Regions from separate parts of the Enterococcus sp. DIV0756 genome, predicted to be linked through region 1. Evidence: riboswitches for the same ligand, from Rfam matches in the RefSeq annotation. Region 1 holds a riboswitch; each other region holds the start of a gene.
What was found. Region 1 has a riboswitch for thiamine pyrophosphate ahead of thiW (energy coupling factor transporter S component ThiW). Riboswitches for the same ligand answer to the same signal wherever they lie in the genome.
Positions count from the first base shown of each region.

Region 2: linked by a shared signal. The riboswitch ahead of thiT (energy-coupled thiamine transporter ThiT) and the one ahead of thiW (energy coupling factor transporter S component ThiW) in region 1 are both predicted to bind thiamine pyrophosphate.
Region 3: linked by a shared signal. The riboswitch ahead of tenA (thiaminase II) and the one ahead of thiW (energy coupling factor transporter S component ThiW) in region 1 are both predicted to bind thiamine pyrophosphate.

Region 1 is NZ_JBIOLF010000001.1:3,301,075-3,304,329, reverse strand. It holds gene IGI44_RS15945 (hypothetical protein) at 1-111, opposite strand, end outside; gene gloA2 (SMU1112c/YaeR family gloxylase I-like metalloprotein) at 618-1,007, opposite strand; TPP riboswitch at 1,082-1,171, shown strand; gene thiW (energy coupling factor transporter S component ThiW) at 1,295-1,774, shown strand; gene IGI44_RS15930 (hydroxyethylthiazole kinase) at 1,771-2,589, shown strand; gene thiE (thiamine phosphate synthase) at 2,580-3,209, shown strand; gene thiD (bifunctional hydroxymethylpyrimidine kinase/phosphomethylpyrimidine kinase) at 3,206-3,255, shown strand, end outside.
Region 2 is NZ_JBIOLF010000001.1:3,044,154-3,047,408, forward strand. It holds gene IGI44_RS14630 (class A sortase) at 1-202, opposite strand, end outside; gene IGI44_RS14635 (hypothetical protein) at 470-1,240, shown strand; gene thiT (energy-coupled thiamine transporter ThiT) at 1,280-1,867, opposite strand; TPP riboswitch at 1,917-2,015, opposite strand; gene IGI44_RS14645 (hypothetical protein) at 2,085-2,447, opposite strand; gene IGI44_RS14650 (low molecular weight protein-tyrosine-phosphatase) at 2,520-2,978, opposite strand; gene IGI44_RS14655 (2-hydroxyacid dehydrogenase family protein) at 3,032-3,255, shown strand, end outside.
Region 3 is NZ_JBIOLF010000001.1:1,381,162-1,384,416, forward strand. It holds gene IGI44_RS06655 (DUF2087 domain-containing protein) at 1-94, opposite strand, end outside; gene IGI44_RS06660 (DUF2268 domain-containing protein) at 241-1,149, shown strand; TPP riboswitch at 1,212-1,324, shown strand; gene tenA (thiaminase II) at 1,495-2,151, shown strand; gene ilvB (biosynthetic-type acetolactate synthase large subunit) at 2,269-3,255, shown strand, end outside.

The sequences.
Region 1 (3,255 bases):
GATATCTTGAGAAAATTCAAAATAACTAATTAGTTTAGCCTCAAGTGTCGCTCTTTTCATGCCGAATAAATTTCTCTGTAATAACGGTTTTTTCTGCTCAATTGTTTTCATGTCTGTTTGTTCCCTCCAAATATGTATCCGTTTTCTTGAGAAAATCATAACGCTAGTAGACGGATATGGCGAGATTTAAATTTTGCGATAAGAATAGAAAAAATACCTGTCTTTCTTTTTTATAGTAATTTTTTAAAGAATATGAATGAAATAAAATCACGGGTATAAACGGGTTTTATCGCTGTTAAATTAGTTTTTGGAACAATAAAAAAACATCTAAAAACGAATTTTCGTTTTAAAGATGCTCAAATTGCTGTTTGTGAATTGCTATGATTCTTTATTAAAAATATTTTTAAATAAAATGGATTTCTTTAAAGACCATCATTATTCTTGCCTCAGCTAGATAGTAGATAGAGATATCCATAGGCTTTAAATCTGCTTTTTCTTCGCATATGAGAGACAAAGGGTGTCCTGTTTACTCTCATTTCTGATAAGAGCCGAATACGGCACCATTTTTTCATTACACTCAAACATAAGGAAACACCACTTTTTGAATTTCTTGAAAATTATTCATGTAATTCCAGCGGCAAGCCATCTGGATCAAAAAAGAAAGTCATTTTCTCTCCAGTAAAATCGTCGGTTCGCAAAGGTTCACAGTCAACGCCGTGGCTCTTTAAATAAGCGACTGTGGCTTCGATGTCCATTGTTTTGAATGCAAGATGACGTAAGCCTGCTGCTTCCGGGAAACTTGGCCGTTTTGGTGGATTTTTAACAGCAAAGATTTCTAACTCCGCGTCATTTAACTGTAAATCTAATTTGTAATCCTGGCGCTCTGGCCGAAAATTTTCACGAATGATTGGCAGACCAAGAATGTCCACATAAAAATGCCGTGCCTTCTGATAGTCTGAAACGATGATCGCAACGTGATGGATCGCGGAAAAATCTGGTTTTTGCATGAAGGGCTCCTCCTTTTTTTCTCATTATAAGCTAGTTGGAATAAAAAAAGTATGTTATACTCCAATCAATTGAAGAGAAACATTTGGGGTGCTTTTTGGCTGAGATTATACCCATGGAACCTGATGCAGTTAAAACTGTCGCAGGGAAATGTAGCTAGTTGACTGATCGTACCCGACCATTTTATTTTGGTTGGGTTTTTCTGTCTTTTACTCCTTTTGTTTCTTGCAGAAAGGAGTTATTTGTCGTGGAAAAAAGTAAAATCCACAAGTTGACGTTATTGGCCTTAATGATTGCGTTGGATGTCGTATTGTCTCCCTTGATGCGAATCGAAGGGATGGCGCCGATGTCCAGCGTCATGAACATTATCGCCGGAGTGTTGTTAGGTCCGTTTTACGGAACAGTCATGGCGGTAGTCTGTGCATTGATACGAATGACGATGTTGGGGATTCCGCCTTTGGCGCTGACGGGGGCAGTGTTTGGTGCCTTCTTTGCGGGTCTATTTTATCGTTTGGGAGGAAGATTGGTTTGGTCCATGCTGGGTGAAATCGTGGGTACAGGAATCATCGGTTCACTCTTATCTTATCCTGTAATGGTCTGGTTTACCGGGAGTCAAAATGAGTTGTACTGGTTGATTTATACACCAAGATTTGTTGGCGCAACGTTGATTGGTTCGGCGATTGCTTTTGTTGTGTTGGTTAAATTGCAGGAAACAACGATTTTTAAACGTTGGCAGCGGCTGTTTTCAAGTGAAAGGATGTTTGGATGATCAAAACGAATATTTCGAAGGCGTTTCCGTTAGAAAGTGCTCCGTTAGTTCATTGTATAACCAATGAAGTGACTTGTGAGACTGTTGCAAATGCGTTGCTTTATATTGGAGCAAAACCGATCATGGCTTCTGATCCGCGAGAATTCGAGGAATTATTTCAACAAACAGATGGGTTGCTGCTGAATATCGGGCATTTGTCGGAAGAACGTGCGACTAGCCTGGTAGCAGCGAGTAAACTAGCAAATAGCGTTCATAAGCCGACGGTGGTGGATTTGGTTGGTTATGGTGTCAGTCAGGTTCGAAATCAAGTAGGGCGTTCATTGGTGGCGGAAAATCCAACAGTAGTGAAAGGCAATATTTCTGAACTACGGAATTTTTGCGGGCTGCCGAGCCAAGCACGCGGAGTAGATGGTAGTGAGTTAGATCAAAGTGAGGAAGCAATCGCTGAATTATCAGAAGCTTTGCAGAAGTTAGCGGTTCTTTATCCGAAGACCACATTCCTAGCAACAGGTTCTCAAGATATTATCGTTGATCAAGAACGTATTTTTCATTTAGCGAATGGCCTGTCTGCATTGGATCGCTTTACGGGAACAGGTGATATTGTTGGTGCGTTGATTGCAGCTTTATTAGGCAGCGGAATGAAAGCGATCGATGCCGCTGTAACTGCGGTGAGCTATTTTAATCTTTGCGGAGAGCAAGCAAGAGATACGAATGGCCTAGCCGCTTTCCGGCAAGAGACGTTGAATCAGCTTTCAATATTGATGGAGGAGAACTGGTGGACAAAAGTGAAAGGATGGGAAAAGCAATGGACTTAACTTTATATTTAGTGACTGGTCGGTATGATTTTCACGACGATCAATTTTTAGTGGTGATTGAAGAGGCCTGTAAAAATGGCGTAACACTGGTTCAATTACGGGAGAAGGAGCTTTTGACGAGCAGTTTTTATGATCTGGCATTAAAAGTTAAAGCCATCACGGATCGCTACCACACTCCTTTAATTATCAATGATCGGGTCGACATTTGTTTGGCAGTTGACGCGGCGGGGGTGCACATCGGTGATGATGAGCTGCCGGTGGATGTTGTTCGTTCACTGATTGGGTCAGAAAAAATTCTAGGTGTATCGGCGAAAACAGTTGAACGTGGCCTAGAGGCTGAAAAGGTTGGCGCCGATTATTTAGGGATCGGTGCGATCTTTCCTACAAAAACCAAAGAAACACCGTTGACTTCGATTGAAACGCTAAAAGCGATCAATGGAGCAGTGACAATTCCAAGTGTTGCGATTGGCGGCATCAAGGAAGAAAATTTAGTTAATTTTCGTGGAACAGGGATTGCTGGGGTTTCGATCGTTAGTGAGATTATGCTAGCGGAAGAGGTTGACAAAAAGGTTCGCAGTTTAAGACAAAAAATAGCAGAGATAGTGGGGGAACAAGTATGATCAATTCAACACCACAAGTCGTAACGATCGCGGGCTCTGATTCTGG
Region 2 (3,255 bases), 260 kb from region 1:
GCTCAACCGCATCAAAATCAAATGACGCTTCTTTTTGCATATTTTTATCGAGTTCTGCTCGATCCATTTTCGCTACGGCATAGCGTTCACCATTATATTGCATCAAAAAATATTTGATCTGATTGTTAAAAATCAAAGCCAAACCTACTAGCAATAATAAGAAAAGAAAAATATTTATTAGCCAATTTCTTTTTTTCTTCATCTCAAGCCTCCTGCATTCTCCCGCTAATCATATCATATTCTATTAAACTCTGTGATACTACTTTCACTTAATAGAAAAAAATTTAAAAAAAGAAATAATTAGATGAGAAAGTCGTTATTTATTAAAATGATTTTAAATGTTAAAAAAGCGCCTCAATGTTGCAGTTTTTAAGGGGTTTGTAATCAAATTTTAAAATAAAAGATACGAGCTTTTTTTTTATTATTGAGTTAAAATAATTGTGACAACTATTAGAAAGGGTGAAAATTTGTGCCAGAAACGTTATTTGCATATATTGATTCCACAAGTAATGCTGTGCTCTCAAAAGGTTTTTCACCCAGCGATTTTGTTGATGGAATCGTCCATCAGCCAAAACATTTGTTATTGCTAGATCCAGTTGCAGAAGCGGGAGAATACGAACCCCATACAGGTTTGAAAATCGTTAATAGTCCAGATCAAGTCCAACAATTTTTTAATAATAAGGCCTTTACCCATTCAAAAGGAAGCAAGTGGATCGATTTTAATGATTATGCGATGCTGAAGGAACTAACTCCATTAGAAATTTCTGAATTGCTCTATTTTGGGCATATGCGGACTCATCTGCATTCACCTTTTTTTTATAAGTTACAAAACAATTTTGTCTACTTCAACTTAGGGAATGAAACGATGCGCGTGTATTATCGTTACCTCGATGAATTCTATCGTATCCTAGCTAGCAAATTGACTCGAATCGTCTTGGAAAAAGTCAACGATCGCCGATCTTTTTTCCGCAAAGGCTCTTCAGTCGCTCCTTTAGAAGGTGAGTTATTGAAGGAATTATATCCGATCTTGCAGGAAGGCGCAATTTTTTGCCTCAGTCAATCTGAATTAAAAAATCGTGTTTACAGTATTCCGATCTTTTTATCAGATGAAAAAGGGTGGCGGCGTAGTCCTAAAAATTTTAAAAAAGAACAACAGATTGCGGAAATCACTTACGACAGTGCCAAGCAACTTTGGTCCTTGGAAGTCGAAAATGATGATCCGGTCTTTTCATTCCGATAAGAAAAGCATTTGCCAACTTAGGACAAATGCTTTTTTTGTTTATTGATGACTTTGTTTGTGAATCAAATTGCCGTCCTTCGGCAAGTACAATTGCGGCGCTTTTTCTGCAACTATAATCGCCACAATGGCAGTTACAACAGCAGTTGCAACTCCGCTGACACCATTCATAACCAATGAAAAAATCCATGGATTCATGCCCCACAAAGCATAACTTCCCCAGAAAACGACTCCAGCGATAAAATGCCAGAAAAACCTTGCTCCCGTACCAATGAATGTGCCAAAAATAATATTTTTCCGAGCACTTGCCATATCCTGCTCACTTAACGCTTTTTGAACCTTCTTAGCATAGAGACCTGCAAAACCGGCAAAGGTAAAGGCAATCGGATATTCGATCAATACTTGAATGACGCTAAGATAAACCACTTGGCTTGCAGGAAAATGCAAGATGCCCCAAATGAAGGCTGACATTAGCGCGGGCTTCAATCCCCGACGTAAGGCAAACAATGTTAGCGGAATCATCCCCAATGAAATCGTGAAGCTGCTGCCGATAGTCGTTGGGATGAATGACAATACCAACGCTAACGCCGCCACGACGGTTCCTTCCACTAAAATTCTTGTTTTATACATAAAAAAACTCCTCCTTTTGAACATACAGTCCACAAAGGAGAAGTAAATATCTTTACTTCATCACAATTCCTACGCTCGAATAACCGAAACAGGTACTAGGGTTTAGAGTAATCTCAATCTCAGCCCGAGGGCTCCCCTTTGCGACAGTATTATTCTATTTTCTAGTACATTCAGAGTATAACAGATGTCTGTTTGCTCGTAAATGTATAAAATACTTTTATCGTGAAATACTTTCCTGATCGCCGCTTGGTGATAAGGTTGTCACCTTTTTAATCCGATCAATCGTCAACATCACCAATTGATTGTCCTGGGTACGAATAACAATCGAATCATTCGTGACTACTTTGGGCAACCAGCCTGAGATCGTTTGGAACTTTTCTTCGTTATGTTCATCCTGAACTTGAATGACTACTAAACTATTCTGTAGAGAGGCCATCTTCAGTTTGAGAAAAATATTCTCATTGGCTTGCTCTTGGGCGCGTTTTTCAGCAGAATCATTCAAAAAATCCGAGATGAAACGATACGACGAATTCGAAAATAGCTTGATTAAATTCTTCTTAGGCTTCTCGTTTTTAGTCATTCAGCTTCCTCCTATCAAGAGCATGGTTACGTAGTTTGATTTTACTTAAATTTTGAAGAAAAAACAAGGAATCTAGTCCATTTCAAAAAAAGTTAACCATTCGTTTAAACCTTTCTGAATTAATTCATAAGTTTCCTCAAAATCTCCGGTATACCAAGGGTCAGGAATTCCCTCCCCTGTATGTTCAGAGACACGATCCAAGTAAAGACAAATCTTGTTTTCTGTTCCTTCTGGTGCCATCGCTTGAAGATCGCTGACATTTTCTTGATCCATCCCGATAATGTAATCAGCCTCATAAAAATCTTCAGTTGTCACTTGTCGAGCCCGCATGCCCTTTGCTGAGATATGATGCTCCGCTAATATTTTTTGCGTGCCGCGATGAGGTGGATTTCCGACTTCCCAGCGACTCGTAGCTGCTGAATCGACGTCGAAGTTGTTCTCCTGTTTTTTCTCAAAGGCATCGCGAAAAATCGCCTCTGCCATGGGCGAGCGGCAAATATTTCCCATACAAACGAATAGAATCTTTTTCATGTCATTCCTCCTGTGCTATAGTCAATTTATTGAAATGAAACGAGGGATTGTAAATGAGTAAAATTTATCTTTCCGCCAAACTGCCAGAGCTTGGCACTAAATTATTAGAAGATGCCGGACTTGATTATCGGGTCTATGAGGGCGAGGGGCTAATCTCCAAAAAAGATTTGATTGAAGCCATCGCTGATTGTGAAATATTGATTTGTCCCCTATCAACACAAGTCGACCGCGACGTTATTGATGCTGCGTCGAACTTAAAATTAATCGCCAATTTTGG
Region 3 (3,255 bases), 1.9 Mb from region 1:
CAAATGTTTGATCACAATATAGGCAGTGAAAAAGAAATTCTCCTTTTTTTGAATAACCTTTTTTTATTTCTTTGATAGTTAATTCATTCTCCATACCATCTCTCCTTTTCAATATAATGCTAACACAAACTGAAATTGTTTGCAAATTAAGTTGCGAAATAAATTTTGGTCTTTATTTTTAAGTGCTGTTGACCTTTACGTAACGTCAACGATTATGATAAAAGAAAGGAGGTTATCATAGTGAATAATTTTGAAGTAAAACTAGTTGATTCGCTGAGCTTTTATGAACGATGTTTGCACAGTCAGGTGGACGAAAATAGCTTTCGTTATGAAATCATGCAGCCATTTGAAGAAATGTGGCGCTACTTAAGCGTTCCACTTGTACCTAAAACACCGGGAGGTTACGACGTAGTAATGGCATCAGAGATGCTAGGCATCTGGACACCAAGGAAGGAAATAGAGTTGATTAAATCAAAAGTAACTTCATTGAAAGACACGAATATTTTCAGGCAATACAATCAGGTGATTAACGAGAGTGTTCAACTTTTTAATGATATTGGGTATGACATTCCTGTGAATGAATTTCGCTTGAATATCTTACTTGGTGATTCCGAAAATAATATATTGATGGCAAGTGAGGGATATAGTGGATTTGGCGGTATACCTGGATACATTTTGCTGATTGTTGTACCGAATGCCTTTAATCGAACGCGATTAAAATCAGCATTAGCCCATGAGTTTAATCATAATGTTCGCTTTACTTATGAACCTTTTAATCATGGAGATGTAAGTGTCGAAGATTATTTAGTAATTGAAGGGTTAGCGGAAGTTTTTGCTGAAACCCTTTATGGAGTTGAACAGCGTGGTCCTTGGGTACAAGAGTACGATCAAGAGGAGTTAGAGTACACAATCGAGGTAATGAAGTCTGGACGAGAGGCTCGTGGCTTCGATCAGGTTTCCGCTTATATGTACGGGGATGAGGTGGCGCGTGAACAGGGCTACCAGCCAGTGGGGCTTTCAAGAAATGCCGGATACACGATCGGCTATCATCTTGTAAAGGATTATTTAAAAAATACTGGAGAAACAATTGCTCAAGCTACTTTGACGCCAAGTAGAACGCTAGTCGAAGAATCCAGAATATTTGATTAAGTTCAGATGATTTTAAATAACGGTCGTTTTACTAAAAAGAGTATGTTATACTTTTAATAATTGAATGACACTAGGGGTGCTTTTGAAGCTGAGATTATACCCATTGAACCTGAGATTATACCCATTGAACCTGAAACAGTTAGTACTGACGCAGGGAATGTGTGATGTTTTTAGAATTTGCACCCGACCGTTTTTTTGCGGTCGGGTTTTCTTCTGTACGCATGTTTTGAGCAGCAAGCCTCCTTTTCATTCTTATGTGAATAAAGGAGGTTTTTTTATGGTTTGATCCGAGATGATTTCTAACAAGTAAGAACACTAAGAAAGAACAATAAAAGGAGACTGAGAATGACTTTTACAAAAATTGCACGTGAAGAAGCAGCATTCTATTGGGAGAAGAGTTTTGAACATCCGTTTATCCAAAGACTGGCAGCCGGAGATTTAGAATCAGAGATCTTTCGTTACTATCTACTTCAGGACCGTTATTATCTTGAACATTTTAGTAAGCTTTACAGTAAGATCGCGGAACAGACGAATGATCAAGAAGCCCAGCAGCAATTGAAAGAGAATGCAGAAAATCTTAAACTTGGCGAAATGGCCATTCGTAAAGAATTCTTTTCAGAATTGGCGATTTCGGATCAAGAGATTCTGGAGACACCAATTGCTCCCACAGCGTATCACTATGTTTCTCATATGTATCGACAGTTAGTTGATGGGACACCAAACACTGCTTTTGCCGGCATGCTTCCTTGTGCCTGGCTTTATCAAGAAATCGGCGTTCGTTTGATTGAAACAGGTTCACCTGATTCTTTATATCAGCGATGGATTGAAACGTATGCAGGCGAAGCAGCTGCAGAAGGGATTAAAAAGGAGTGTGCCCTCTTAGATCGTTTGTATCAAGAAAGTCTAAAGAAGGAGCAACAGCAAATGATCCAGGCTTTCGTGATTAGCAGTAAGATGGAGTATGCTTTTTGGGAAATGGCTGTCAAGCTGGAAAAATGGTAGGAAATAGGAGATCGTTCGGAGGAGAACGGTCTTTTATTTTTTGAAAACGGTTGACAACTAATGTAAGTTGTATGTTAAAATGCAAGTCAATACTTGCATTTTAAGGAGGCGTGAAAAATGATTTCGGGAGCAGAGATGGTTGTTAACGCTTTAGTCAAAGAGGAGGTTGAAGTTTGTTTTGCCTATCCGGGCGGGCAGGCTATTGATTTGTTTGATGCACTTTATCAAAGAGAAGAGTTTCGGGTTGTTTTGCCGCGACATGAGCAGGGACTCATCCATGCTGCGGATGGATATGCTCGATCGACGGGAAAAGTTGGTGTTTGTCTGGTAACTAGTGGACCAGGGGCCACAAATTTAGTTACTGGAATTGCTACTGCAGGCTATGATTCTTCCCCTTTAGTTTGTATTACAGGTCAGGTCTCGACACACTTGATTGGAAAGGACGCTTTTCAAGAAGTAGATATGGTAGGAATTTGTCGTTCAATTGCAAAATATGCAGTAACCGTCAAAAAACGAGAAGATTTAGGAGAGATTCTAAAAAAAGCGTTTGTCATTGCACAAACTGGCAAACCAGGTGTGGTAGTAGTAGATATTCCTAAAAATATTCAGCAAGAACTTGGCTCAGAAATGTATCCAGAAGAAGTCACAATTCGTGGTGGTCAGAAAACACCACATATTTCATTTGAAAAATTAACAGAAGCGGTTGAATTGTTAAATAGCGCTAATAAGCCTGTGGTACTTCTCGGTGGTGGAGTTCATCGTGGAGCAGCCTATCGAGAAATAGCAAAATTTGTTGAAAAGTATAACGTGCCAGTTGTCACAACGATTATGGGAAAAGGCGCGTTGCCTAACAATCATGTGAATTATATTGGTAACGTAGGAATTCATGGCAGTTGTGCGGCGAATCACGCCCTTATGAATAGCGATGTTCTTTTCGCAATAGGGACAAGGCTAAATGATCGCGTAACTGGAAACACAACAACATTTTGTCCGCTAACTAAGCTGATCCACCTAGATATTGATCCGGCTGTCATTGATAAAAATGTCGATTCACAGATTCGCCTAGTAGGTGACATCAACGATTTATTACCAAAAATAACTAGT